2 regions of the Sulfitobacter sp. NFXS29 genome follow, and region 2 is predicted to be linked to the other one. Evidence: riboswitches for the same ligand, from Rfam matches in the RefSeq annotation. Region 2 holds a riboswitch; the other holds the start of a gene.
The links. Region 2 has a riboswitch for thiamine pyrophosphate ahead of thiD (bifunctional hydroxymethylpyrimidine kinase/phosphomethylpyrimidine kinase). Riboswitches for the same ligand answer to the same signal wherever they lie in the genome.

Region 1: another riboswitch for thiamine pyrophosphate. It lies ahead of thiB (thiamine ABC transporter substrate binding subunit); the one in region 2 lies ahead of thiD (bifunctional hydroxymethylpyrimidine kinase/phosphomethylpyrimidine kinase).

Annotation. Positions count from the first base shown of each region.
Region 1 covers NZ_JAGDED010000007.1:17,638-32,110, forward strand. Annotated here, with positions in the region: gene J3456_RS12075 (thiamine ABC transporter ATP-binding protein) at 1-484, opposite strand, end outside; gene J3456_RS12080 (thiamine/thiamine pyrophosphate ABC transporter permease ThiP) at 471-2,027, opposite strand; gene thiB (thiamine ABC transporter substrate binding subunit) at 2,003-2,980, opposite strand; TPP riboswitch at 3,015-3,116, opposite strand; gene aroC (chorismate synthase) at 3,209-4,318, shown strand; gene J3456_RS12095 (DMT family transporter) at 4,329-5,267, shown strand; gene cobO (cob(I)yrinic acid a,c-diamide adenosyltransferase) at 5,338-5,943, shown strand; gene J3456_RS12105 (alkaline phosphatase D family protein) at 6,003-7,550, opposite strand; gene pcaF (3-oxoadipyl-CoA thiolase) at 7,758-8,963, shown strand; gene paaA (1,2-phenylacetyl-CoA epoxidase subunit PaaA) at 8,992-9,984, shown strand; gene paaB (1,2-phenylacetyl-CoA epoxidase subunit PaaB) at 9,990-10,334, shown strand; gene paaC (1,2-phenylacetyl-CoA epoxidase subunit PaaC) at 10,367-11,089, shown strand; gene paaD (1,2-phenylacetyl-CoA epoxidase subunit PaaD) at 11,083-11,631, shown strand; gene J3456_RS12135 (2Fe-2S iron-sulfur cluster-binding protein) at 11,639-12,703, shown strand; gene paaZ (phenylacetic acid degradation bifunctional protein PaaZ) at 12,714-14,473, shown strand, end outside.
Region 2 covers NZ_JAGDED010000004.1:234,420-248,892, forward strand. Annotated here, with positions in the region: gene J3456_RS09295 (ABC transporter substrate-binding protein) at 1-592, opposite strand, end outside; gene J3456_RS09300 (ThiF family adenylyltransferase) at 629-1,591, opposite strand; gene J3456_RS09305 (thiamine phosphate synthase) at 1,588-2,184, opposite strand; gene J3456_RS09310 (thiazole synthase) at 2,181-2,942, opposite strand; gene thiS (sulfur carrier protein ThiS) at 2,946-3,143, opposite strand; gene J3456_RS09320 (FAD-dependent oxidoreductase) at 3,133-4,113, opposite strand; gene thiD (bifunctional hydroxymethylpyrimidine kinase/phosphomethylpyrimidine kinase) at 4,106-4,909, opposite strand; TPP riboswitch at 4,976-5,072, opposite strand; gene J3456_RS09330 (error-prone DNA polymerase) at 5,184-8,513, opposite strand; gene J3456_RS09335 (Y-family DNA polymerase) at 8,513-10,000, opposite strand; gene J3456_RS09340 (ImuA family protein) at 9,948-10,682, opposite strand; gene J3456_RS09345 (SOS response-associated peptidase) at 10,818-11,456, shown strand; gene J3456_RS09350 (UdgX family uracil-DNA binding protein) at 11,453-12,883, opposite strand; gene J3456_RS09355 (putative DNA modification/repair radical SAM protein) at 12,883-14,118, opposite strand; gene dctP (TRAP transporter substrate-binding protein DctP) at 14,345-14,473, shown strand, end outside.

The DNA.
Region 1 (14,473 bases), on a different contig from region 2:
GGCCAAGCGCCGCAAAGGGTTCATCCAACAGCACCCAAGGCCGCGCCTGTACCAATACCCTCGCCAGCGCCACGCGGCTCTGTTGCCCACCCGACAGCGCGCCGGGGCGTTTGGCGGCGTAATCGCTCAGCCCCACCCGCGCGAGGGCGGCGTCAATCGTCTCTCGATCCGCTGCTGTCAGCCGCAGGTCGGAGCGCAGGCCAAGCCCGACGTTCTGCCGCACGGTGAGATGTGGGAACAGGTTATTATCCTGAAACAACATCGTCATGCCGCGCTGGCCGGGATGCTGTTCGGTGATGTCCGCGCCATCCCGCAACAACCGCCCCGCCGCCACCGGCACAAACCCACAGATCGCCGCCAGCAAGGTCGACTTGCCCGACCCAGAGGGGCCGATCACGGCGTAGCTGCGCCCCGGTGCGAGGGTCATGTCAGCGGCAAGGCTGAATTCGCCCCGTTCAATGCGCATTCCTTCAAGCGTCAGCATGCCAGCGCCCCCATTTGTCGCAGATGAAAAACACCGCCAGCGCCAAGCCCAGCAGCAACAGCGCCGCGCCCGCCGCGGCCTCCATCCGGTAGGCGCCCATCAGACGGAACATCTGCAAGGGCAACGTCGCACGGTCCTGATCCGCGAACAGCGCGATGACGCCTAGGTCACCCACCGAAAGCGCCCCCGTCAGCCCGGCGGCAAAGCCCAGCTGCGGCCGCAAGCGCGGCAAGACCAGCAGACGCCAAAGCGCCCAACCTTTCATGTCGAGGGTCTGGGTCAGCGGGCCATAATCCTGCAACGTCTCGCGAAGGCGCGGCACCAGAATGCGCAGCACGAAGGGCAGCGCCATCAGCGCGTTCACGAGGGCCGTAACGGGGAGGCTCAACCGCGCCGGGTCGAGCACTGGGTTAATCAGAATGAACCAGCCGGTGCCGATCATCAGCGGCGAGGCGGCCAAACCCATCAGGCCAATCGCCTCAACACCGCCGCGCCGCCGGGTGGCGATCCAACCCGCCATCGGCAACGCCAGTGCGGCAAGTACCATCACGCTGAGGCCCGCCACCAGAATGCTGTTCAATGTAGCTTGCCAAACCGAAGGCGGCAGTTGCCCCAAACCGACCAATCCGCGCAGCACTACAGCCCCCAGCGGCAGCAGCAAAAACAAGGCGGCAACCGTAATCACGGTGATGTCGAGCAACCGTTGCCCCCCGCCCAGCGCATCCCAGCGACGCAAGGGGCGGTCCAGCCCGCCGCCCATGCTGATCGGCGGGATCAGCCAAAGCGCCGCAACCGCCGCAGCACCGGCGAGCACAAGCTGCACCACCGACAAAAGCGCGGCTCGCCCAAGATCGAAATCAAACCGAAACGCCTGATAGATCGCCAGCTCGATCGTCGTAGCACGCGGACCGCCGCCCAGTGTCAGGGCCACGGCGAAACTGGTCAGGCAAATCACGAAAATCAGCGCCGCCACGCCGGGCAGCACTTGCCGCAGCATCGGCCATTCCAGCGCCAGAAACAGCGCCCGCGGCGTCATCTGCAGTTGCCCGGCCAGTCGAAAGCGCTCTGACGGGATGCTCTGCCAGCCTTGCAGCAAAAGCCGTGTCACCAGCGGAAGATTAAAGAAAACATGGGCCAGAACGACGCCATGCAACCCGTAGATCGACACGGGCGGCAGGCCCAGAGCCGCGCCAAACTGGTTCAGCACGCCCGAACGGCCAAAGACCGTCAGCAGCCCCAGCACCGCCACGATCACCGGCAGAATAAACGGCGCGCCGAGCAATGTAATCAGCAACCCACGCCCCCAAAACCGCCGCCGTGCCAAGGCGCGGGCGACCGGCACGGCCAGCAGCACAGAGAGCACCGCCGACCAGATCGCCTGCGTGACGGTAAAACGCACCGCCGACCAATCCGCCGCCCCCAGCCCTGCCGCCACATCGGCTGCCCTGAAAACAGCGACCAGGGCGGCAAGGATCAGGCCCGCGACCAGTGCGGCGGCGAAAGGCCCCGTTTTGCCGCTTAACGCGACAGCGCGGTCAGCCATTCGTTCAAGGCCTCTTCACGGAGCGCAGGTACATCGGCATTGGGCACCAACAGCGCCTTGGCGGGTTGGATCATACCGTCGAACCCATCGGGCAAACCGCCCTCAGGCATCACGGCGGGGTACATCCAGTTGGTCGTCGGCAGCACCGATTGCGCGGCGTCAGAGACGAGGTATTGCAAGAACTGATCCGCCAGTTCGGGCTGATCCGACCCCGCGAGCTTTCCCGCTACTTCGACCTGCATGTAGTGGCCTTCGTCAAAGAGCGCGGCAGTCTTGCTGTCGTCCTCCTCTGCGATCAGGTGATAGGCGGGGGAAGTCGTGTAGCTGAGCACCATGTCGGCCTCGCCTTCGAGGAACAGGCCGTAAGCCTCGGACCAGCCCTTTGTGACCGTCACGACGTTATCCGCAAGCCCTGCCCAAACCTCGGGCGCCTCATCGCCATAGGCCGTTTTGACCCACATCAGTAGCCCCAAACCGGGCGTCGAAGAGCGCGGGTCTTGGATCACGATTTTGAGATCGCTCTCAGCCAGCGCTTTGAAATCGCCGGGCGCGTCCAGATCGGTGCCATGGACAAAGGCGAAATAGCCCCAGTCATAGGGGACGAAAACTTCGTCTTCCCAAGTGATCGGCAGGTCGTAGTCGGCCTGCAACCCGCTCGGCGCAAACAACTCGGTCTCCTTCGCGGCAGCGACAAGGCTGGTGTCGAGCCCCAGCACGATATCCGCGTCAGAGCGCGTGCCCTCAAGCTTAAGCCGCGCCAGCAGTGCCGCGCCATCGCCCATGCCGACGAATTTCAGGTCGCAGCCGCATTCGGCCTCGAACCCCTCTTTGATGGCCGGGCCGGGGCCCCATTCGGTGACGAAACTGTCGTAGGTATAGACTGTCAATTCAGGCGTTTCGGCCCATGCAGCCGATGCGCCCAAGACGCCCGCAGCAAGTGTAAGATACTTCATCGCATCCTCCTTTTGCGGCGAAAGGTAAAAGGTGGATGTCTGTCCGGACCTTCCCTCCGCCGGTGTTAACCGGTTCAGGTTCAACGGGTCCGCACAACACGTACATCTCAGCCCAAAGGCCCCCCGAGGTAGCGTCAGGGGTAGATCGGACCTGCACAATTGGCAAGGCAAATCCCCTTGAGGCAGGGCGCTGCCCCGGCTAAGGGTTTGACAACAGGAGGTCCGCCCATGTCGATCAACAGCTTTGGCCATCTTTACCGGGTCACCACATGGGGCGAAAGCCACGGTCCCGCCCTTGGCGCCACGATTGACGGCTGCCCCCCCGGCGTGCCGATTGACGAGGGCATGATCCAGCAGTGGTTGGACAAGCGCAAACCGGGCCAGAACAAATACACCACGCAGCGGCGTGAAGCGGATGAGGTGCGGATTCTCTCGGGCACCTTCGAAGGGGTAACAACCGGCACGCCAATCCAGCTGATGATCGAGAACACCGATCAGCGCTCCAAAGACTACGGCGATATCAAGGACAAGTTCCGCCCCGGTCATGCCGACATTACCTATTTCCAGAAATACGGCATCCGCGACTATCGCGGCGGTGGGCGCTCCTCGGCGCGTGAAACGGCGGCGCGGGTGGCGGCGGGTGGTCTGGCGCGTGAGGCGATCAAGGCGCTGGCCCCGAACCTGCAGATCACCGGCTATATGGTACAGATGGGCCCGCATAAGATCGACCGCGAAGCGTTTGACTGGGATCAGATCGACCAAAACCCCTTTTGGGTGCCCGATGCCAAGGCAGCGGACGACTGGGCCGCGTATCTCGACGGGCTGCGCAAGTCCGGCAGCAGCGTGGGTGCGATCATCGAAGTCACCGCGCGCGGCGTGCCTGCGGGCCTCGGCGCGCCGGTCTATGGCAAGCTCGACACCGATCTGGCCGCCGCGATGATGAGCATCAATGCCGTCAAAGGCGTGGAGATCGGCGAGGGCATGTCAGCGGCGATGCTGACCGGAGAGCTGAACGCGGACGAGATCACCATGGGGCCAGAGGGGCCGGAGTATTCCTCCAACCACGCGGGCGGTATCTTGGGCGGGATCAGCACCGGGCAGGATGTGGTCGTGCGTTTCGCGGTGAAGCCGACCTCCAGCATTCTGACCACACGGCGCACCATCACCAAACAGGGCGAAGAGACCGAGATCATCACCAAGGGCCGCCATGATCCCTGCGTCGGCATCCGCGCGGTGCCGGTGGGCGAGGCCATGATGGCCTGCGTGCTTTTGGATCATCTGCTGCTGCACCGCGGGCAGATCGGCACCAACCGCGGACGGATCGGCCCCGAAGCATGAGGACAAGAGTATGAAAGTCGATGATTTCTCCGCCCGCCCCGCCCTTGGCGTCGGGCTGAAAATCACGGCGATCCTGCTCTTTACCTGTATGTCTGCGATCATCAAATCGCTGGCCGACGACGTACCTGCAGGCGAGTCCGTTTTCTTCCGCTCCTTCTTTGCCATTCCAGTGATCCTGATTTGGCTGGCGCAACGCGGCAAACTGAAAAGCGGGCTTAAGACCAAGAACCCGATGGGCCATGTCTGGCGCGGGCTGTTTGGCACCACGGCGATGGGGCTGACCTTCACCGGCCTTGGCCTGCTGCCCCTGCCCGAGGTCACCGCCATCGGCTTTGCCACACCGATTTTCACCGTGATCCTTGCCGCCGTATTGCTGGGCGAACAAATCCGTCTGATCCGCGTGACTGCCGTGGCGATCGGGCTGGTTGGCGTGATGATCATCCTCTGGCCGCGTTTCAGCAGCATCGGTACGATGGAACAGACAGCCACCATTGGCGCGCTGTTGATTCTGATGGCGACGATGGTGCGCAGTCTTGTGCAGATCCACATCCGGCAATTGGTGCAGAACGAAGACACCGCCGCGATCGTGTTCTACTTCTCCTGCACCGCGTCGCTGCTGGCGCTTTGCACCCTGCCCTTTGGTTGGGTCATGCCGGATCTGCAAACCTTCGGCCTCTTGGTTCTGGCCGGGCTGATTGGCGGGGTGGCGCAGATTCTGATCACCTCGGCCTATCGCTTTGGCTCGGCCTCAATGCTGGCGCCCTATGACTATACCTCGATGCTTTTTGCCATCGTGCTGGGCTATGTCTTCTTTGCCGAACTGCCAACGATGATGATGCTGGCGGGCGCGGCGCTGGTGATCAGCGCGGGCGCGCTGGTGATCTGGCGCGAACGGCAGTTGGGGATGGAACGCGGCAAGGCGCGGTCTGTCACCGATCCCAAGGCGTGATTCATTGCGGGCTTTCGCCCCGCTCGCCCTCTGCCTATGGTGCCCCGAAACCGGATAGAGGAGATGACCGATGAGCGACGCGGATCCGCGAGACCATAAGGAGAAGATGCAGCAGCGTCAGGCCGAACAACGCGCCAAGGTGGCCGAACTGCAAGACCCTGACAAGGGTCTGGTGCTGGTCCATACCGGGCCGGGCAAGGGCAAATCCTCCTCTGCTTTCGGGGTGGTCGTACGCGCGCTTGGCTGGAAACAGCGCGTTGGCGTAGTACAGTTCATCAAGGGCAAATGGAAAACCGGCGAACGGCTGTTCTTTGAACAGCTGGACGAGGTGACATGGCACACGATGGGCGAAGGTTTCACTTGGGACACCCAAGACCGCAACCGCGACATCGCCGCCGCCGAAGCCGCATTCGGCAAAGCACGCGAAATGATGGCAAGCGGCGAATATGACCTTGTGGTGATGGATGAAATTAACATCGCCATCCGCTATGAATACCTCAAGATCGAAGATGTCATCGCCGGGCTTAATGCCCGCGACAAACGGACAGCGGTGGTGCTGACAGGCCGCGACGCAAGGCCCGAGCTTTGCGACTATGCCGATCTGGTGACCGAGATGTCCGAGGTCAAACACCCGTTCAAAGCAGGGATAAAAGCGCAGCGCGGCGTCGACTACTAAGACACGAAAAGGATCGCCCGCATCCGGGCGATCCTCTCACTGTGCCAAGCGGAGGGCGCTTAGATCGCCGCTCCTTTAGGGTCGAGCGTCACCGAATAAAGCTCGGTATCGGCACGGTCCATCAGGCGCACTTTCATCTGCTGGGTCTTGGCATCGATATCGACCAACCCAAAGAATTGCAGACCAGCAGAAGGCGGCAGGTTCACCTGACCCTCCTCCGGTGCTTTGACGTATTTCAACTCGGGGCCAAAGGTGCCGTCCAATTCGTTCGGACCAAAGGTGCCCGCGTGCAGCGGGCCCGAGACAAACTCCCAAAACGGGTCAAAGTCCTGAAACTGCGCCTTGTCGGGGTTGTAGTAATGCGCGGCGGTGTAATGCACATCCGCCGTGAACCAGACCACGTTGTCGACCTGCGCGGTCTTGATGAAACGCAGCAGCCCTGCAATCTCTTGCTCGCGGCCCTTGGCGGCACCATTATCGCCATTGGCAACCGCCTCGGCCCCGCCGCCGACAACCAGACCGATGGGCATGTCGCAGGCGATGACCTTCCATGTGGCCGCCGAATTGGTCAGCTCGCGCTTGAGCCATGCCATCTGCTCGGCCCCGAGGATCTCTGTGGCCTGCGACATCTCGGTCTGCATGTTCTCGCTGTTCGGCCCGCGGTAGCTGCGCAGGTCGAGGAAAAAGACATCCAGCATCGGACCGTAGTTGATCTTGCGGTAAACCCGCCCCGGCTCGGCGGGGGTGATGCGCAGCGGGGTCATCTCATGGAAGGCTTGCGAGGCGCGGGCGGCGAGAACGTGGATCGACTTCTCGCTATAGCGGTCGTCTTCCATCAGGCTGCGCGAGGAGGACCAGTTGTTCACGACCTCATGGTCGTCCCACTGCATGAAGGTCGGCACATGGGCGTTCATCTCGCGCACATGATCGTCCATCAGGTTGTATTTCCACTGGCCGCGATATTCGTCCAGCGTCTCAGCCACTTTGCGCTTCTCGTCGATGATGGTGGTGTTTTTCCACAGCGTGCCATCCTCAAGCTGCACCTCATCCTCGAGCGGGCCATCGGCATAGATCGTGTCACCGGAATGCAGGAAGAAATCCGGGCGGTGTTTGGCCATGGTCGCATAGGTGCGCATGCCCTCATCGTCGATGCCCCAGCCCTGACCGGCGGTATCGCCCGACCAAGCAAAGCGCACATTCCGGCGGGCGGCCGGCGCGGTGCGGAACTGGCCGATGATCGGCTCGGAGGTCGCGTTGATGTCGCTCAGGTCAGCAGCGGTGAAGCGGTAGAAAATATCCTGATCCGACGGCAGCCCTTCGACCAGACGTTTCACGGCCAGATCGTGGTTCGGCAGCGCGTTCATCGGTGCAAGCTGCCGGGCGTTGGCGAAGCTTTCGGTTGTAGAGATTTCGACCTGCACCCGCGCCGGGCGGTCGGTGCGGGTCCAGATCATGCCGGATTGCGTGTCGACATCACCCGATTGCACCCCATGGGTAAACACCGGGCGCGCGGCGGCACGGCTGAGGCTGGGCATGGCAAGGCTTGCGGCAAAGGCGGTGGAGCCCGCCAGCACAGCGCGACGGGTCGGGCGGATCAGTTTGGTCATCTTGGGCTTCCTCTGAGGGTGGCGATGGCCGCACAGAACCCCCTATGCGTGACAGAGCGCCGACAGCTGCGTGACCCTTTGGCGAAGCTTTGGCGACAGGGCTGTAACGTGTTACCGAAATCAACGCCGAAATTATATTCCGTAACATTTTGATTGAAACGAATCGCCCTGATGTGTAAATTGTGGGGCAACAACAGGAGCACCCCCATGCAGGCATTTATTTGCGACGCGCAGCGCACCCCCATTGGCCGTTACGGCGGCATCCTCTCTTCGGTTCGCGCCGACGATCTGGCCGCGATCCCGTTGAAGGCGCTGATGGAGCGCAATCCTTCGGTGGACTGGGCGCGTGTCGATGATGTCATCATGGGCTGCGCCAACCAAGCGGGCGAAGACAACCGCAACGTCGCGCGCATGGCCGCTCTGCTGGCGGGTCTGCCCGTCGATGTCCCGGGCGCCACGATCAACCGTCTCTGCGCCAGCGGCATGGATGCCGTGGGGGCCGCCGCCCGGGCGATCCGCGCTGGTGATATGGATTTGGCCATTGCAGGCGGGATCGAGAGCATGTCCCGCGCGCCTTTCGTCATGCCCAAGGCCGAAACCGCCTTTTCGCGCAGCAATGCCGTCTATGACACCACCATCGGCTGGCGCTTTGTGAACCCCAAGATGAAGGCCCAGTTCGGCGTGGATTCCATGCCCGAAACCGCCGACAACGTCGCCGCCGACCATGACGTGTCGCGCGAAGATCAAGACGCTTTTGCAGCGCGCAGCCAGCAACGCTGGGCCCAGGCGGATGAAAAGGGTATCTTTGCTGAGGAAATCACCCCCGTCACGATCCCGCAGCGCAAGGGTGATGACGTGGTCGTGGACCGCGATGAGCACCCCCGCCCCGGTACCTCGCGCGATAAGCTCGCCAAACTGCGCGGCATCAATGGCGCGGACCTCACGGTTACCGCGGGCAACGCCTCGGGCGTGAATGATGGCGCGGCGGCGATGCTGCTGGCGTCTGAGGCGGGCGTGAAGGACCACGGCCTCAACCCCATCGCCCGCGTTGTTGCCATGTCTGCCGCAGGTGTCGAGCCGCGCGTCATGGGCATCGGCCCGATCCCCGCAGTCCGCAAGGTGCTGGACCGCGCGGGCCTCACCATCGAGCAGATGGATGTGATCGAACTCAACGAGGCCTTCGCGAGCCAAGGCCTCGCCACCCTGCGCGCGCTTGGCGTGCCGGACGACGCGCCCCATGTGAACGCCAACGGCGGCGCCATCGCCATCGGACACCCTCTGGGCATGTCCGGCGCGCGTCTGGTGATGACGGCGGCGCTGCAACTCAAGCGGACGGGCGGCAAATACGCGCTATGTACGATGTGTGTGGGCGTGGGTCAGGGCGTTGCACTGATCCTCGAAAACGCAGGCTGAGACTTCTTTCCGAGAAAGGAACAGAACGATGTATGCACAGATGATCAAATCCACCGGCAAGGGCATCAAGTCCCTCGACGAGATGGAGCCTGAAGAGCGCGCCTTTCAGGAACGCATCGACGCGGGCGGCAAGATCGAGCCCAAGGACTGGATGCCCGATGGCTACCGCAAGAACCTGATCCGCCAGATCGGCCAGCACGCCCACTCTGAAATCGTCGGCCAGCTGCCCGAGGGCAACTGGATCACCCGCGCGCCGACGCTGGAGCGCAAGGCGATCCTCTTGGCTAAAGTGCAGGACGAGGCCGGCCACGGCCTCTACCTCTATTGCGCGGCGGAGACGCTTGGCGTGACCCGCGACCAGATGACCCGCGATCTGCTGTCGGGGAAGATGAAGTACTCTTCGATCTTCAATTATCCGACCCTAACATGGGCCGATATGGGCGCTGTCGGCTGGCTGGTCGATGGCGCCGCGATCATGAACCAAGTGCCGCTGCAGCGGACCTCTTATGGCCCTTACGCCCGGGCGATGGTGCGGATCTGCAAGGAGGAGTCCTTCCACCAGCGCCAAGGCTTCGACATCATGATGAAGATGGCCAAGGGCACAGAGGCGCAGCGCAAAATGGCCCAAGATGCACTGAACCGTTTCTGGTTCCCGGCGCTGATGATGTTCGGTCCGTCGGACAAAGACTCGGTCCATTCCGCGCAGTCGATGGCGTGGAAGATCAAGATGAACACCAACGACGAGCTGCGCCAGAAGTTCGTCGACGAGACGGTGCCACAGGCCGAATACCTCGGCCTGACGATCCCCGACGAGACCCTCAAGTTCAACGAGGAAACCGGCCACTACGATTTCGCCGAGCCGGATTGGGAAGAGTTCTTTCAGGTGCTCAAAGGCAATGGCCCCTGCAACACCGAACGGCTGGCGGCGCGCAACAAGGCCTGGGACGACGGCCGTTGGGTGCGCGAGGGGCTTCTGGCCCACGCCGAGAAAAAGCGCAGCAGAAAAATGGCAGCGGAGTAAGCGACATGAGCAGCCCTGAATCCAGCGAATACACAGGCACCGAAGCCGCCCCGCATGGCAAGGCGCGGACCACCGAATGGCCCCTGTGGGAGATCTTCATCCGCGGCCAGCACGGTCTGAGCCACCGCCACGTCGGCAGCCTGCACGCGCCAGACGCGGAAATGGCGATCAAGAACGCCCGCGACGTCTATACCCGCCGCAACGAAGGCGTGAGCATCTGGGCGGTCGAGGCCAGCGCTATCGCCGCCTCCTCGCCGGAAGAAAAAGGCGCGCTTTACGAGCCCGCCAATGACAAGGTTTACCGGCACCCGACGTTCTTCGACATTCCCGACGAAGTGGGGGCGATGTGAGCACCGATCCCAAGTTCGAATTCCTCTGCCGCATGGGCGACAACGCGCTGGTGCTGGGCCACCGCGTCTCGGAATGGTGCGGCGTGGCCCCGGTGTTGGAAGAAGACATCGCGCTGGCGAACGTGGCGCTGGACCTGATCGGGCAGACGCAGCTTTGGCTAGGTCTTGCCGGTGAAGTCGAAGGCGCAGGCCGCGATGCCGACAAGCTGGCCTTCCACCGCGACGTCTGGGATTTCCGCAATGTCTTGCTGGTCGAACAGCCCAACGGCGACTTCGGCCAGACGATGATGCGGCAGTTCCTGTTTGACGCATGGCATCTGGCGCAGCTGACCGCGCTGATCGATTCCAGCGACAAGGAAATTGCCGCCATCGCCGAGAAATCGGCCAAGGAAGTGACCTATCACCTCGAGCGCTCTTCTGACACGGTGATCGGCCTCGGCGACGGGACCGAGGAAAGCCACCGTCGGATGCAGGCGGCGCTTGATCTGCTTTGGCCCTATGTCGGCGAGATGTTCATCGGCGATGACGTCGACACGGCGATGGTCAAGGCGGGCATCGCGCCCGAACCGGAAAGCCTGCGCGCGAGCTATGACCAATTGGTCGGCGACTCGCTGGCAGCCGCGACCCTCACCAAACCGGAAGACGACTTTGCCCACAAAGGCGGAAAAAGCGGCGCGCGGCACAGCGAACATCTCGGCCATATGCTGACCCAGATGCAGTGGCTGCAGCGCGCCTACCCGGACGCCACATGGTGAAACCCAGCCCCCACAGCCGGCCGGCCCCCGCGCCGGTGCCGGGGGTGGTGCGCGATACCGCCCCGCGCAGTGCCGCGCTGGCCGAAAAGCCCGCGTTAGAGACGGTTTGGGCATGGCTCTCGGCGATCCCGGACCCGGAGATCCCCGCGATCTCACTCACTGATCTGGGTATCATCCGCGACGTGGTTTGGCAGGGCGACACGCTGGTCGTGACCATCACGCCGACCTATTCGGGCTGCCCGGCCACCAGCATCATCAACCTCGATATCGAGATAGCGCTGCACGGCCACGGGATCGAAAAGCTGGAGCTGAAGCGCCAGCTCTCCCCGCCATGGACTACTGAGTGGATGACCGACACCGGCCGCGCCAAGCTCGAAGCCTACGGCATCGCGCCACCCCGCCCCGCCGGTGGGCCGCAACATTGCCCGCATTGCAAATCCCCCGCGGTGGAGCGGGTCAGCCAGTTCGGTTCGACCCCCTGCAAGGCGCAGTGGCGCTGCACCGAATGCCGTGAACCCTTCGACTATTTCAAATGTATCTGAGGCCCCGATGAGCCAGTTTCACCCCCTCACCGTCACCGACATCCACCACACCATCCGCGACGCGGTGGTGCTGACGCTGAAGCCGGAAAACCCGGATGCCTTTGCCTTCACCCAAGGCCAGTACCTGACCTTCAAACAGGATTTCGACGGCACCGAGCTGCGCCGCAACTACTCGATCTGCGCCGGTCTCGACGACGGCGAGTTGAAGGTCGGGATCAAGCGGGTCGATGGCGGCGCGTTCTCGACCTATGCCAATACCGAGCTCAAGGTCGGCGATACGCTCCACGCCATGCCGCCGCAGGGCAAATTCTTCACCGCGATCGAGCCGGAGGTGGCCAAGAACTATCTCGGCTTCGCGGGTGGCTCGGGCATCACCCCGGTGCTGTCGATTCTGAAAACAGTGCTGAAACGCGAGCCGCGATCGACCTTCACGCTGGTCTATGCCAACCGCGCGGTGAACACGATCATGTTCCGCGAGGAGCTTGAAGACCTCAAAAACCGCTACATGGACCGGCTGACGGTGATCCACATCCTCGAATCCGGTCAGGATATGGAGTTGTTTGAGGGCCGTATCGATCAAGCGAAATGCGATGCGCTGTTTAAACATTGGATCCAGATCGACAATATCGACACCGCCTTCATCTGCGGCCCTGAGCCGATGATGCTGGCGATTGCCGAGGCGCTCAAGACCAATGGGCTGACCGACGAACAGATCAAGTTCGAACTCTTCAGCGAAAGCCAGCAGGGCCGTCTGGCCAAACAGGAAATGGCCAAGCGCAGCGAGGGGCAGAGCGGCACCGAAATCACCGTCATCATCGACGGCGCGCGGCGCAGTTTCACCATGCAGAAGGGCCAATCGGTGCTGGAAGCGGCGCTTGAAAACGGACAGGAAGCGCCGTTCTCCTGCAAGGCCGGGGTCTGTTCGACCTGCATGGGCAAGGTGCTGGAGGGCGAGGTCGAGATGATCTCGAACCACGCGCTGGAGGATTACGAGGTCGAGCGCGGCTATGTGCTGACCTGCCAGAGCTATCCGCTGAGCGATACGCTCACCATCGACTACGACACGCACTAAAGGAGCCGACATGCGCGATATTCACAGTTACGCGGCAGGCGAATGGCTGGCCCCGGGCGCGGGCGCCCGCAACATCGCCAGCGCCATCACCGGCGAGGTCATCGCGCAGGCCGGCAACGATGCGCTCGACGCGCAGGCCATGCTGGGCTTTGCCCGCGACCACGGCGGCCCTACCTTGCGCGCCATGACCTTCCACGACCGCGCGCGGATGCTGAAAGCGCTGGCGCTGCATCTGATGGAGCACAAGCAAGCGCTTTATGATCTGAGCTACGACACCGGCGCGACGCTGTCGGACCACAAGATCGACATCGACGGCGGCATCGGCACCATGCTGGTTTTCGCCTCTAAAGGTCGGCGCGAGATGCCGGACGCCCATGTCTATCTCGACGGTGCGCCCGAGCAATTGGGCCGCGAGGGCCAGTTCATGGGTCGGCATATATGCACCCCACTGCAGGGCGTGGCGGTGCATATCAACGCCTTCAACTTCCCGGTCTGGGGCATGTTGGAGAAGCTGGCCCCGACCCTGCTGGCAGGTGTCCCGGCGATCGTAAAACCGGCAACGGCGACCTGCTACGTCACTGAACATTGCGTGCGGCTGATGCTCGACAGTGGGCTGCTGCCGAAGGGCGCGCTGCAACTGGTCAGCGGCGGCTTGGGCGACATGCTCGACCACCTCGACTGTCAGGATGCCGTGGCCTTTACCGGATCTGCCGATACCGCGCTGAAACTGCGCAGCAATCCCTTGTTGCTGCAGAACTCCGTGCGTTTCACCTCGGAGCAAGACAGTCTAAACGCCTCGGTCCTTGGCCCCGACGCCGTGCCCGGCACGCCAGAGTTCGACCTCTTCGTCAAGGAAGTGCAGCGCGAGATGACCGCGAAAGCAGGGCAGAAATGCACCGCCATCCGCCGCATCATGGTGCCGCAGGCGCAGGTCGACGCGGTGATCGCGGCCCTGTCCGAACGGCTCGCCAAGACCACCATCGGCGCCCCCCGCGCCGAGGATACGCGCATGGGCGCGCTGGTCTCGGGTAGCCAGAAACGCGACGTGCTGGAAAAGGTGGGTCTGCTGAGTGCCGAGGCCGAGCGTGTTTTTGGCGACCCCGACAACTTCACAGTCAAAGGCGCTGACAAAGACAAGGGCGCATTCTTGCCGCCGATGCTGTTCCATTGTGCAGACCCAGATAAGGCCGAGCGCGTGCATGACACCGAGGCTTTCGGCCCGGTGTCCACCCTCATGCCCTACCGCGATCTGGCCCACGCCTCGCAGTTGCTGAACCGCGGCCAAGGCTCTCTCGTCGCCTCCATCATCACCAACGATGGTGAGGTGGCGCGCGAGTTGACCATGGGCTCCGCAGCCTTCCACGGACGGCTCTATTTCAACAACCGCACGTCGATGGGGGAGGCCACGGGCCACGGCTCTCCGCTGCCGCATATGGTGCATGGCGGGCCGGGCCGGGCAGGCGGCGGCGAAGAACTGGGCGGCATCCGCGGCGTGATGCATTACATGCAGCGCACGGCCATTCAGGGCAGCCCCGACATCCTCACCACGATCGGCAAACAATGGGTGCCGGGGGCGGAAGAGATCACAGACCGCGCGCATCCCTTCACCCGCCGTTTCACCGAGCTGGATCTGGGCGAAACCTTCTACTCGCCCACCCGAGAAGTCACGCTGGAGGATATCGAGACCTTCGCCCATTTCACCGGCGATACTTTCTACGCTCATATGGACGACGAGGCCGCCGCCGCGAACCCCTTCTTCCCGGGCCGCGT
Region 2 (14,473 bases):
GGTAAAAGCAACGGCCCTCATGGCCTTCGATCTGCATCTGGTTCAGCTCGAAATTGCGGAACGCGCCGATCACGCCGTCGACCTGACCCGACATGAGCGCGGGCGAGATCGACCAGCCGATATTGATCTGCTCAACCTCAGAGGGGGCCACGCCATGGTGGCTCAGCATCGCGTCCAACAGCATCTCTTGCACGCCTGCCACGGCGAAACCCATTTTCCGGCCCTTGAGGTCGGCCATCTCTTTGACCGGCCCGTCGGCGCGCACCACGAGGCAGGTCAGCGGGGTCTCGACCAAGGTGCCCACGCGGCGCAGGTCCAACCCCTCGCGCTGGGCCAGATGCAGTTCCGGCTGGTAGGAGACCGCCAGATCGACCCGGCCCGCCGCCACCATGCGCGGCGGATCGTTCGGGTCGGCGGGAGAGATCAGTTCAACCTCCAGCCCCGCATCGGTGAAATAGCCCCTTTCCTCGGCCAGAATGATCGGCCCGTGGTCGGGGTTGATGAACCAATCCAGCATGACTGTCATCTTGTCTTGGGCCAAGGCCGGGGCGGCGATCAATGTCAGGGCGAGGGGAGTAAGGATGTGTTTCACGAAAGGCTCCATTTTGTGGTTTTGTTCAAGAAAGGGTCAGGCACCGGGCAGGGCCAGCAGGGCGATTTCTCCCGGCCAGCGGGCGCGGAGGGTGTTGGCCGCGTGATGCGCGCGCAGGCCGGTGCGGCAGGCGAGCACGATGCGCGGTGTGTGTGGGGGCAGCGGCAGGTCCGGCAGCGCCTCGGGGGGGACATGGCGCGCTTGGGCTGAGAAGGGCGCGGGCGCTTCGGCGCGCAGGTCGATAACCATATCGCGCGGGGCGATCTGGCTCTCGGCGATGAAATTTACGGGCGACGCAGGTTCGGGAGCGCTGTCAAAGCGAAAGCCCGACATCCGCCATTGCGCGGCGTCCCAGACCATCAACTGCCCGAGCGGAGAGGGTGACAGCCCCAGCAGCACCGACAGCGCCATCTGCGCCTGCGCCGCGCCGATTACTCCCACCACGGGGCCCAAAACGCCCGCCGTGGCACAGGTGGCCGCCGTCTGCGGCAAATCTGGGAAAACCGCGCGGAGAGAGGGGGCAGGCCCACAAAAGCCGCCAACATAGCCCGACATCCCAAGCGCCGAAGCCGAGATCAGCGGCTTGCCTTGCGCCAAAGACAGATCCGAAAGCGTCAGGCTGACGGCGAAAGTGTCCGCGCAGTCGAGGGCAATATCGCACTCCGCCAGCAATCCGGGGGCGTTGGCGGGGGTAAGCCATTCGGCACGCGGGGTGAGCGTCACCTCCGGGTTCAGCGCCGCCATCGCCTCTGCCGCGGCGGTGACCTTGGGCCTGCCGATATCGCCCATTTGGTAGAGCGGTTGGCGGTGCAGGTTACTCTCGGCCACCACATCGCCATCGACCAGCGTGATGCGCCCCACACCGGCCCCGACGAGGTATTGCAGCACCGGCACCGCCAGTGCCCCGGCACCGACGACGAGCACATGCGCGGCGGCAAGCCGTTCCTGCCCCTCGACACCGACCTGCGGCAGAATCGTCTGGCGGGCGTAGCGGCTCATGCCGTCACCTTGAGCCATTCGCGCATCCGCGCCTCGGGGTCGGCGTTCAGGGTGATATCCGTAACAGCCGCCACCGTATCGGCCCCAGCGGCAAAAGCCCCCGGCGCGCGGGCGACGTTCATCCCGCCGATGGCACACAGCGGGATATCCCCGATCCTTGCCTTCCATTCTGTCAGCCGGTCGAGACCCTGTTCGGTCCATTTCATCTTTTTAAGGATCGTTGGATAAACGGGGCCAAGCGCGATGTAATCGGGGGCGAGGGCAAGGGCGCGCTCAAGCTCGGCATGGTCATGGGTCGACAGGCCCAGCTGCAGCCCCGCCCGGCGGATCGCGGGGATGTCGGCTGTATCCAGGTCCTCTTGGCCCAGATGCAGCCAGTCGACCCCCAGCTCAATCGCGAGCTGCCAATGATCATTCACCACCAACAGCGCGCCGTGCTGGCGGCAGACGTCAAGGGCGGTGATGATCTCGTTCCGCAGCACGTCTTGTGGCGCGTCTTTAATGCGCAGCTGCACCAGTTTTACGCCCAAGGGCACCGCCCGCGCAACCCATGCAGCACTGTCGAAAACGGGATAAAAACGCGGCAGGGTCATAGCCAAGCCTTTCCGATTACGGGGGTGGAGGGCACCGCCATATCGCGCTGGCCCATTGGGCCGGAGGCGGCGGCAAGCGCGCCCGCGCGGCAGGCCAGCGCAAAGGCCTCGGCCATGGCGGCGGGGTCGCGGGCTTCGGCGACGGCGGTGTTGAGGAGCACCGCGTCGAAGCCCATCTCAAGCGCCTGTGAGGCATGGCTGGGCAGGCCAAGGCCCGCATCGATCACCATCGCCACCTCCGGAAATGCCGCCCGTAGACTGCGCAGCCCGTGCTGGTTGTTCAGCCCCAGCCCCGACCCAATCGGCGCGCCCCAAGGCATCAGCACCCGGCAGCCCGCATCGACCAGCCGCCCGGCCAGCACCTGATCTTCGGTGGTGTAGGGAAAAACCTCGAACCCATCGGCGCAAAGCGCCTCGGCGGCCTCAACCAAGCCGAAGGGGTCAGGCTGCAGGGTGTCGGCATGGCCGATAACCTCAAGCTTGATCCAATTGGTCCCGAAATACTCCCGCGCCATCTGCGCCGTGGTGATCGCCTCCCGCGCCGAATGGCAACCGGCGGTGTTGGGCAGCAGATGCACGCCAAGCCCGCGCACCATATCCCAAAACGCCTGACCCGCACCCTGTTCGCGGCGCAGGGAAACGGTTGCAACCGGGGCGGCACTTTGGCGAAAGGCGGCCTCCATCACCGAGGGCGAGGGGTAGCGCGCGGTGCCCAGCATCAGCGGCAGGGGCAGAGAAACGCCGTAAAAGTCGCGCATCGTTCAGCCCCCCTGCATGGCGCTGAGCACTTCAAGCCGGTCGCCGTCACTGAGCGTCGTCGCGCTCCGCGCGCCTGCGGGGACGAAATTGCCGTTGAGGGCGGTGGCGACTTTCGCTTCGCCCCAGCCAAGCTCCACCATGGCCGCGTCAAGCTGCGTGGCTGTGATTTGACGCGTTTCGCCGTTCACTTCAATTTTCACGGAATAAATCCCCTGTTGTCGCTGTTGCAAGAAAGGCTGCGGCCTGTTCTGCCAAGGCCGGTGCCATAAGAAATCCGTGCCGAAACAATCCGTTAAGGTGCAGCACCGCGCCGCGTTGCACGATGCCGGGAAGGTTGTTGGCAAAGGCGGGGCGCAGGTCGGCGCCCATTTCGATGATCTCGGCTTCGGCAAAGCGCGGGTCGAGCGCATAGGCCGCCGAGAGCAGTTCCAGCGCCGAGCGCGCGGTCATTTGGACGCGGCTGGCGCTTTCGATCTGGGTTGCGCCCAGCATGTAAATTCCGTTCCCGCGCGGCACCACATAAAGCGGGTGGCGCGGGTGCAGCAGGCGGATCGGGCGGGTGAGGGTGATCTCAGGCGCGCGCAGCAAGATCATCTCGCCGCGCACCGCCCGCAGGCCGGGCAGGTCGGCGCTGGCGGCCATGCCACGGCAGTCGATCACCGGGCCTGCGACCTTGGATGGGGTAAGGGGCGTGGGTTCGACCTTCACCCCATGGGCGGCGACCGTTTGGGTCAGATCATGCAGGGCTTGGCGCGGGTTCAGATGCGCTTCCTCGTCAAAGAACAGCCCGCGCCGATGACACCCGGAGAGCTCGGGCTCGAACGCCGCGATGGCCTCGGCGTCGCATGGGGTGTGGCCGTCGGTCCGGTCGGCGAACCGCTGGATTTCTGCGCGGTCACGTTCCGGGGCGAGGACCAGCGTGCCCCTGTGGGTGACCTCGGTAATCTCAGACCACTTCGCCGCGGCACGCCGCCCGTGGGTCACCACCGCAGGCTCGCTCAGCGCGCCTTCGCAGAAGGGGGCGAGCATACCGCCCGCCCACCATGAACAGCCATGCGGCCCGGGCGTGCCTTTGCGGTCGACCAACCGGGGCCGCAGCCCCTGCGCCAGACAGGCCCGCGCTGTCCAAAGCCCCGCAACGCCTGCGCCGATGATGGTGACGTCACTCATGGGGCCAAACCGCGTGGAAGTGATGTACCGGGCCATGGCCACTGCCGATGTTGAGGGTGTCGGCAGCTGCAATGGCGCGTTGCAGATAGGCATGCGCAGCCCGCACGGCCTGCGGCAACGTCTGCCCCCGCGCCAGCCCCGCTGCGATGGCGGCGGAAAGGGTGCAGCCGGTGCCGTGGGTGTTGGCGGTGTGCTGGCGGGGCGCGGAAAGGCGCAGGGGTTCATCCGCGGTGATCAGCAGATCGACGCAGGTCTCCCCCTTGCCATGCCCGCCCTTCATCAGCACCGCGCCGGGACCGGCCGAGAGCAGGGCGCGGCCCTGTTCCAGCATGGTGGCCTCATTGGTGGCTTCCGGCCTGTCCAGCAGCCGTGCGGCCTCGGGCAGGTTTGGGGTCAGCACATGGGCCAAGGGCAGCATCCGGTCACGCAGTGTCTCCACCGCCGCGGCAGAGAGCAGGGCATCGCCGGATTTCGCCACCATCACCGGGTCAAGCACCACAGGCGCGGCGCAGCCCGCCAGCCCCTCGGACACGGCGGTGATCGTCTCAGGATCGCCCAACATGCCGATTTTCACCGCACCGATCGCCAGATCGTCAAAGACTGCCGCCATCTGCGCCCGGATCATCGGGGGAGAGATCATCTCAACCCCGGTCACCGCGCGGGTGTTCTGCGCCGTCACGGCGGTGAGCACGCTGGCCCCGTAAACGCCAAGCGCGCTGAAGGTCTTGAGATCGGCCTGAATTCCCGCCCCGCCGCCGCTGTCGGACCCTGCAATCGTCAGTGCTTGAAACGCCATTTGGCCCCCATGTGTTAGATGGGCCAAGGGCGTGTGGATACGGGGTAAACGACGGGCCGCATGGGGCCGATGCGTGGTTCCGTTCCCTACGCCGGTACGACCCGGATCAGGTTCGATGGGTCGGTTTTCACCTCTCAGCCTTGCGGCACCCCAACGGATTGCGGGCAGGCTAGCGAGGCGGGCTGGCAGGGTCAACTGGTGATGATTAATTTATGTGTTATCTTTATGTTTCAATAATTTGCGGCTCACACTTCATCAAGAACATGAAGATTCGTTAATGAAAGTCCCGCGACTTCGGGATCACCCGCGCATCGCGCGGATGGCTATGCATCGCCACCTGACCGGGCAGCGGATGGGTCGGGTGATCTCCCCGCGTGGTGATGCCGGGCATCGGTGCGTCCGACAGCGAAGCAAGCCTGTCAGAGCGGTCTTCCAACCTATCGGCCACCACATGGATCACCCGCCCGTCGGTCTGCACGCGCCCTTCGACCACCAGCAGCCGCGCGGCCATGATCGTGGGGCGGTAAAGCTTGAACATATTCGGCCAGATCACGAGATTGGCGACCCCGCATTCATCCTCCAGCGTGATGAAACAGACCCCCTTGGCGCTGCCCGGCTTTTGCCGCACCAGCACCAGCCCCGCGAGCTTGACCCGCCGCCCATGCCCCATCCGCGCCAGATCGCGGGCCGAAGAAAACCCCTGCGCGGCGAGGCTGGAGCGGTAGAAGGACATCGGATGCGCCTTCAGCGACAGGCGCAGCGTCTGGTAGTCGGCCACGACCTGTTCGGCCTTCGGCATCACCGGCAAGGTGACTTCCCGCTCCGGCCCCTGAGCCGCCGCCTCGGCATGGTCAAAGATCGGCAAGGCGGGCGCGTCGCGCAGCCCTTGGGCCTGCCAAAGCGCTTGGCGCCGGTCGATCCCCATGCTGCGCATCGTGTCGGCGGCGGCAAGCTGGCGGATCGCCTTGGCGTCTAACCCCGCGCGGGACTTGAGGTCTTCGACATCGACAAAAGGCGCCTCCCGTCGGTCCATGATCCGCGCGGCGGCTTTTTCCTGCAACCCGTCCACCATGCGCAGCCCCAACCGCAGGGCAAAGCCCTCGCCGCAGGGCTCCAGCGTGCAGTTCCAATCGGAGAGGTTCACATCCACGCCGCGCACCTCGACCTGATGCTCCCGCGCATCGCGCACGATCTGCGCCGGCGCGTAAAACCCCATCGGCTGTGAGTTCAGCAGCGCGCAGGCAAAGGCCGCGGGGTAGTGGCACTTCATCCAAGACGAGACATAGACCAGCTTGGCAAAACTCGCCGCATGGCTTTCGGGAAAGCCGTATTCGCCGAAGCCCTTGATCTGGTCGAAACAACGTTGCGCAAAGACCGGGTCATAGCCGCGTTTGGTCATCCGGCCCACCATCTTGTCCTGCAGCTTTTCAATCGTCCCGCGCGAGCGGAAGGTGGCCATGGCCTTGCGCAGCTCATTGGCCTCGGTCGGTGAAAACTGTGCGGCGTCGATGGAGATCTTCATTGCCTGTTCTTGAAAGATCGGCACACCCAAGGTGCGGCTGAGGATGCTGAAGAGCTCGTCCTGCGGATAGGCCGGGCCGGGGGCGGGGTAGACGACGCTCTCCATCCCCTGACGGCGGCGCAGGTAGGGGTGCACCATGTCGCCTTGGATCGGGCCGGGGCGGACGATGGCGACTTCGATCACCAGATCATAGAACACGCGGGGCCGCAGCTTTGGCAGCATCGCCATTTGCGCACGGCTTTCGACCTGAAACACCCCGAGGCTGTCGCCGCGGCAAAGCATATCGTAGGTGGGCCGCCCTGTGGCGTCGTCCTCGTGATCCTCCACCGGGACGGTGGCCAGTTCCAGCGGGCGGTCGTAATGCGCCTCGATCAGGTCGAAACATTTGGCGATACAGGTGAGCATGCCAAGGGCCAGAATATCGACTTTGAAGATTTGCAGCGCATCAATGTCGTCCTTGTCCCATTCGATGAAACTGCGCTCGGGCATGGCGCCGTTGCCGATGGGCACGATCTCGGTCAGGGGGCGCTCGGTCAGGATGAAGCCGCCGACGTGCTGGGACAGGTGGCGCGGCATGCCGATCATCTGTTTGGCCAGCGTCAACACCATGCGCAGGTAGGGGTCCGAGAGGTCAAGCCCGGCCTCGCGGGTGCGCTCGTCGTCCATCTGGCCTTCGAAACTGCCCCAGATCGTGCCCGCGAGTTTCGAGGTGACGCCCTCCGACAGCCCCATCGCTTTGCCGACCTCGCGAATGGCCGAGCGCGGGCGGTAGTGGATCACGGTGGCGCAAAGCCCGGCGCGGTGGCGGCCGTATTTGCCGTACATGTATTGGATGACCTCTTCGCGCCGTTCATGCTCGAAATCCACGTCGATGTCGGGCGGCTCGTCGCGTTCTTCAGAGAGGAAACGCTCAAACAGCAGGTTGTGCACGGCTGGGTCGACCGAGGTGATGCCGAGGCAGAAACAGACCGCGGAATTGGCCGCCGAGCCGCGCCCTTGGCAGAGGATCGGCGGCTGCGCGTCCTGCCGGGCGAAGCGCACGATGTCATAGATGGTCAGGAAATAGCGGGCGATCTTTTTGCTCTCGATCAGGGCGAATTCCTTCTCGATGGTCTTTTTCACCGCCTCGGGCACGCCTTGCGGGTAGCGACCTTTTGCGCCTTCCCATGTCAGACGCGACAGTTCCTCCATCGGCGTGCGGCCCTCGGGGACGATTTCATGCGGGTATTCATAGGCCAGATCGGTGAGGCGAAAGGCGATGCGGTCCGCCAGACGGCGCGTCTCGGCGATGGCATGGGGCCAGTCGGCGAAGAGGCGGGCCATCGCCTCGGGCGATTTCAGGTGCCGTTCGGCATTGGCGGCCAAGAGATAGCCTGCCTTGGGCACGATCACACCCTCGCGGATCGCCACCATCACATCCTGCAAGGGCCGCCGGTGGCGCGCGTGGTAGAGCACATCGTTGGTGGCGAGGAGCCTGAGGCCATGTGTACGAGCCAGCGCATCGAGCTGGTTGATCCGCGCCCGGTCATCTCCGCGGTAGAGGAAACTGGCCCCGATATGCCGCATGTCCGGCAGTGCTTTCACCAGACGCGGCAGGCCAGCGGCAAAGACGTCAAGGTTCTCGGGCGGCATGACGATCAGATGCAGCCCTTCGGCGTGTTGGCTCAGCATCTCCAGCGTCAGATGGGTCTCACCCTTTTGCTGCCATTCGCCGTCTACAGATTGCATCTTGCCCGCCGACAGCAGCGTCGAGAGCCGCGCATAGGCGGCACGGTCCTGCGGATAGGCCAGCAGTTCGGTCCCACAAAGCAGCAACAACCGTGCCCCGATCAGCGGGCGGATATGGGCCTTTTCCGCCTCCACATGCAGCCGCACCACGCCTGCCAGCGTGTTGTGGTCGGCGATGCCGAGGCTGTCATAGCCGTGGTGATAGGCCATCTCGATCAGGTCCACGGCGTCCGAGGCGGCGCGCAGGAAGGAGAAACAACTGGCCAGCCCAAACTCCACGTAGTCCGCCCGCGGCGGGGCGGCAAAACCGTCTTCGCCCAAGGTGCGGCGCTTATGTCCTTCCTGCTCGGGCATCAGGCAAAGAGCCCATGCAGAAACCAGCGCGGCTCGGCCCCGCGACCGTCATAGATCACCCCCTCGCGGTAGAGCCAGAAACGCTGTCCGCCCTCGACCTCTACTTTGTAATAATCGCGCAGCCGGGTGCCGGGGCGGTCGCACCACCATTCCGGCGCGATGCGTTCGGGGCCAGTGTGGCGCGTGGTTTTATAGGTGACGCGGCGCCAGTTGAACTGCGAGGGCGGGCCTTCGGGCACGGCATAGATCACGCGCACCTCCTCGGCGGGGGTGAGCAGGCGCAGCGGACGGTCGCGCAGCAAGGCGGGTGCGGCTGTAGGCGTGCCGTGCAGGGCGTCGACCCGTTGCTCCACCCGTTCGGGCTTATGGGTCTCGCGCCACTGAGGCCAGCTGACCTTGTCTGCCCCCAGCTTGGCGGCGAGCCGGTCGAGCAGCCCGGCCACATCCGCCGAAGGGTCGCGTTTACCGTCGAGGTGGTCTTGCATCAGCGGCAGCGGTTCGCTGGTCAGCGCCTCCAACGTCAGCAGGTCAAAGCCGAAACCACTGTCGATGTTTTCCAGTTTGCCGTCGAAAAGCCTGCGCAGGTGCGCGGGGTCACGGCTGGCCCGCGCCGTGGCGACCCCAAGCGCGCGCCAATCGCCGTCGATGCGGTAGATGGTCAGGCGCAGCCGCCGCGCGCCAAGCTCGGCGCGGGCCAGAAGGGTGCAGAGGTCATCCACCAGCGCGGGCAGATGCGGGGCGGGGTCGATCACCGGCTCAGGCAAGCGGCTGCGGGTTATGAAATGGCGGTGGTCCGGCGGGGCGTTCAGCGGGTCGGGCGCCTTGCCGAGCGCTTTGTCGAGCAGGATCAGCGGGTTGCGGTCGGGCTTGAGGCTGGCGAAGCGGCGCATCAGCGCGGCGCGGGGCAGATCGCTGAGCGCGCCGATGGTCTTGAGGCCAAGACGGTCCAGCAGCCGCGTGGTCTGGGCATCCAGCCGCAGGGCGGCAACGGGCAGGGGGGCGAGGGCGGTGGCCACGTCCTCAGCCCCGCAGATCTGCGCGCCCGAGCCGAAGCGCGCCAGCGCCTGCGCGGCACCTGGGGTGGGGGCCATGGCGACCCGCGCCGTCAGCCCCTGCAACGCGAAACGCGCCCGGATGTCGCGCAGCATCGCCGCCTCGCCGCCAAACAGATGGGTGCAGCCGGTGACGTCCAGCAGCAACCCATGATCCACGTCGCGCGCCGTCCAAGGACACCAGCGCCGCGCCCAATGCACCAGCCGTTGGATCAGCGCCTCGTCGCCCTCCAGATCGGCGGGTTCAACATGCAGATCGGGGTGGATGGCCTGAACATCGACCACCCGTGCGCCTGCCTCGATCCCCCGCGCCTGTGCCGCAGCACTCAGCCCATGGACCACCGGACCATGCGTCCCGTCGCGTGACAAGACGACCGGCACCTCATTCCCCGGCACGCTGCGGTACTGGGCGATCACCCGGCGCCACCGCTCCATCGTCAGCATAGGGAACCAGACGGAGACGATCCGCGGCGCGGGGGCTTTGGCCTTTGTCGGGGTCATGGGCAGCCACCCATCGGCCCGGCGCATGGCCACGCGCGCGAAACAGTTCCAAATCCCAGCGGGCCGCGCCGGGGGCCTGCGCATCGTATGGATGGGCCTGTGAGGGCAGCGAGGAAATGCGCCAACGCATCCGCGCTGCACTCAGGCCGCCCGGATCGCCGCTGCGGATCAGATAAAGCGGCACGCCCGACGCTTCGGCCCTGAGCGAAAGCCGTTTGGTGGCGGTGAAATCCAGCACTTCCGGGCCGCCATGCACCTCGCCGATCACGGCCGAGAGACCCGCACAGGCCGCCCCTTCCTCCATCGTCCAGAGCACGTCGCGCGGATGGCTGGCCGTGACCAGCAGCACCGGTTGCTCCAGCCCGAAACCGCGCAGGCTGGGCGTATAGGGCGCCCCATTCTCGCGCCGCGACAGGAAGTCTTGCACCCAAAGCACCGGCCCCTTGCCGCGCGGCAAGAGCGACAGCACGAAGGCACTGGCCGGGGCCGTGGCGAAGGCCCCCGGAAAGACATCCGTCAGCGGCGCGTGTGCGGCCAGAACCCCCGGTTCGGGGGGTGTCGACGGCAGCCGCCGCGGCAGGGTGAGGACCTGCCCATATGTAGAATCGGTTGTCATGCACGACTCCATATGTTCACATTTTGTTCTGGTTATAAATCATCAATTGCGGTGCTGTCAAAGATCCTGTGGCCCTTGCCGGACGCGGGCAAAACCGCATTTAATGGGCCAAGACGACGGTAAGGGGGCCAACCGATGTGCAATCTCTATTCCCTGACCAAGGGGCAAGCGGCGATCCGCGGCTGGTTCGATGGGGCCGACGACCAAACAGGCAACCTGCCGCCGATGCCCGGTATCTACCCCGACTATGCCGCCCCGGTGGTGCGCCACGGCGATGGCGGTCCGGTGCTGGAGATGATGCGGTGGGGGATGCCCTCTCCGGCCTTCGCGCTCAAAGGCAAGAAGACCGACCGCGGCGTGACCAACATCCGCAACATCGCCTCGCCGCATTGGCGGCGCTGGCTGGGGGCCGAGCATCGCTGCGTGGTGCCCTTCACCGCCTTTTCCGAACCGCTGAACCGCCCCGGAGAGCGCTCGCGCCCCATTTGGTTCGCGCTTGGCGAGGACCGTCCGCTGGCCTTTTTTGCGGGCGTTTGGACCGAATGGACGAGCGTGCGCAAACTGAAGGACGGCGAGACCACTGATACCCTCTATGGCTTTCTGACCACCGAAGCCAATGCCGAGGTCGGGGCCGTGCACCCCAAGGCGATGCCGGTGATCCTGACCAACCCCGACGACGTGCAGCGCTGGCTTACGGTTGAAACGGCCGAGCTGCCCAGCCTGCAACGCCCCTTGCCGGACGGCACGCTACAGGTCATCGACCCCGAGGATTAAGCCGCCTCGGCCATCATTCGCGCGGCCATGGCGAGATCGGAGCGGAACTGCGCCGTAGCCTCTTCGCGCAACGCCGGATCCGGCACGCGCAACAGGTAGGAGGGATGCAGGGTGATCAACACAGGGATGCCTTCTGGCCCCGCCTCGATCGTGCCGCGCCGTTTCAGGATGCCCGCGCCCTTGCCGGAAAGGCTTTGCGCCGCCGTGGCGCCCATGGCAAGGATCAGCTTGGGCTGCACTTGCGCCACTTCGGCGTTCATCCACCAGCGGCACTGGTCAATCTCGGGCGTATCAGGTCGCTGGTGAATGCGGCGTTTGCCACGGGCGGTGAATTTGAAGTGTTTGACCGCATTGGTAACAAAGGCCGCCTCGCGATCCAGCCCAGCCTCCCCGGCGATACGGTCGAACATCTGTCCAGCGGGACCGATAAAGGGACGACCCGCAAGATCCTCCTGATCGCCCGGCTGCTCGCCGACCACCATCAGATCGGCCTCGCGCGGCCCTTCGCCCGGCACGGCTTGGGTGGCGTGGCAATGCAGCGGGCAGCGGGTGCAGGCGCGGATGGCGGTGGGCAGTTCCTCCATCGGGCCATCCCATGCGGAATCGAAGGCCGAAAGCTGCGCTTGCACCCGGTTCATGCGCACCGGCGGCAGGGTCGGCGCGGCTTCGGCCATGGCGCGGGCGCGGGCGGGGGCTTCGGCAATCATCTGCGGGATGAACGCGGCTTCGGGCATGTTCTTCCAGTATTTCTTGGGCATCTCGGATTGCATCGCCTTCACCATCAGGCGGGCGGGGTTAAAGATGTTCTGGAAATAGGTGATCCAAAGCTGCTCGCCCGCGTCTTCGGGCAGGTCGGGCTTGCTGTGGCCTTCTTGAAAACTCAGCGTGCCATTCTCGAAGATCGCCGAGACATCGGGCGTCAGGATGCGCCAGTCCATGTCCGAAAACCGCCGGACAAAGAAATCCGCTGTCGGCTCCACCGTGTGATGCGTGGGCTCAAACCATGCCGCGAAACTGCGGCGCGGGGCATCGGGCGCGCCGATTTCACGGAAGCGGACGAAGGCTTTCATCTTGTGCTGGCAGCGGCGCACGTTTTTTTCCATCTGCCGCAGCACCGCTAGGTCGGCATCGCCCCGGTCCGCCATCAAATGCGGCGCGTCTTTCACCCGCCACAAAAAAGCATAGAGCCGGGCAAAACGCTCAGGGTCGCTGTGCCAGACGGCTGTTTCGGCCATAGAGATAAAGCTGCGTGGGACCGAGACCTTCCCGCCTGAGAGGGGCTGGCTTTCCCCGCCGAACAGATCAGGAGCCGCGGCGTGATCCCCCCAGAGGATTTGCTCGGGCGGCACGCCAGCAGCAAGAAACCCGCGCGCGGCCTCGCGCCACGCTTTCGCGGTGCCGATGGGGGGCAGGGAAACGCGGTGCATCAGAACAGGGTCAACTGCTCAGGCGGTGGCGCAAACCGCGCGCGCAGGTCGGCGCTGTCGGTCAACCCACCGGGCGTCCAGCCGCCTGCGGTGACAAAGGCGCGGGCCTTTTTCATCGACGCGCCCATGCGGGTCAGGTCTTCGTAGCGCAGGGACCGATGGCGTCGGGCGGCGAGGATGCGGGTCACCGTTTTCACGCCAAACCCCGGCACCCGCAGCAGCATCTCGCGGCTGGCGCGGTTGACGTCGAGCGGGAAGTGTTCGCGGTGCACCAGCGCCCATGCGAGTTTGGGATCGACCTCAAGGTCGAGATTGCCGTCGCGGGTGACGGAGGTGATCTCGTCCAGTTGGAAATCATAGAAGCGCAGCAGCCAGTCGGCCTGATAAAGCCGATGCTCGCGTTGCAGGGGCGGGCGGATCAGCGGCAGTTTGGCGGAGCTGTCGGGGATCGGCGAGAAGGCGGAATAGTAAACGCGCTTCAGCTTGTAGCTGGAGTAAAGCCGCCTCGATTGGCCCAGCACCGTGGCGTCGTTCGACCCATCCGCGCCGATGATCATCTGAGTGGACTGGCCAGCCGGGGCAAAGCGCGGCGGGCGCTTGCCGGTGAAGGATTTCTCTTTGCTGGCGTCCTTGACCATCCGCACATTCGCCATGGCGCGGCGGATCTGCTCGGGCTTTTTCTCGGGCGCATATTGCTGCACCGCCGTATCGGTGGGCAGTTCGACATTGATCGACAAGCGGTCGGCCAGACGCCCGGCTTCCTCGATCAACTCGGGCGAAGCATCGGGGATCGTCTTCAGATGGATATACCCGCGAAAGTTCTCTTCGTGCCGCAGCTTGCGGGCGATCTGCACCATGTCCGACATGGTGGCATCCGGTGAGCGGATCACGCCCGAGGACAAAAACAACCCTTCTATATAGTTGCGGCGGTAGAACTCGATGGTGAGCTTCACCACCTCATCCACGCTGAACCGCGCCCGGTCGACATTCGAGGACACGCGGTTGATGCAATAGCTACAATCGTAGATGCAGAAATTGGTCATCAGGATCTTGAGCAGACTGATGCACCGCCCGTCGGGGGCGTATGCGTGGCAGATGCCGCTGCCTTCGTTGGAGCCCAGCCCCTTGCCATCGCGCGAGTCGCGTTTGGTCGAGCCGGAGGAGGCGCAGGAGGCGTCGTATTTCGCCGCGTCGCTGAGAATCGCCAGTTTTTGATCGAGTGTCTGCTTTGCCATGTGTTCTATATATGTTCTCATGGCGGGGGTGTCATTAAACTATCTTAATGCCGCGACAATCTGCGCAGGGGACCGCCTGTGCGACGGCGCGGGCAAGGGGTGAGAGTTTAAATTGACGTGGCGAAATCTTGTCGCTACGAATTACATGCAGATACATATTATGCATATGCATGCGAGAGCACCGGGGCAAAGATCGCGGGCTTTTGATCACAACTGGGAGACGATCATGAAAACAACAACCACGCTCAGCGCGGCGCTCTTTGCCGTCAGCACCCTTGCCACCACCAGCACCGCCAGCGCCGACGAAGTCACGCTGCGCGCCGTGTCGGCCTTTACCCTTGGCACCGCCTTTAGC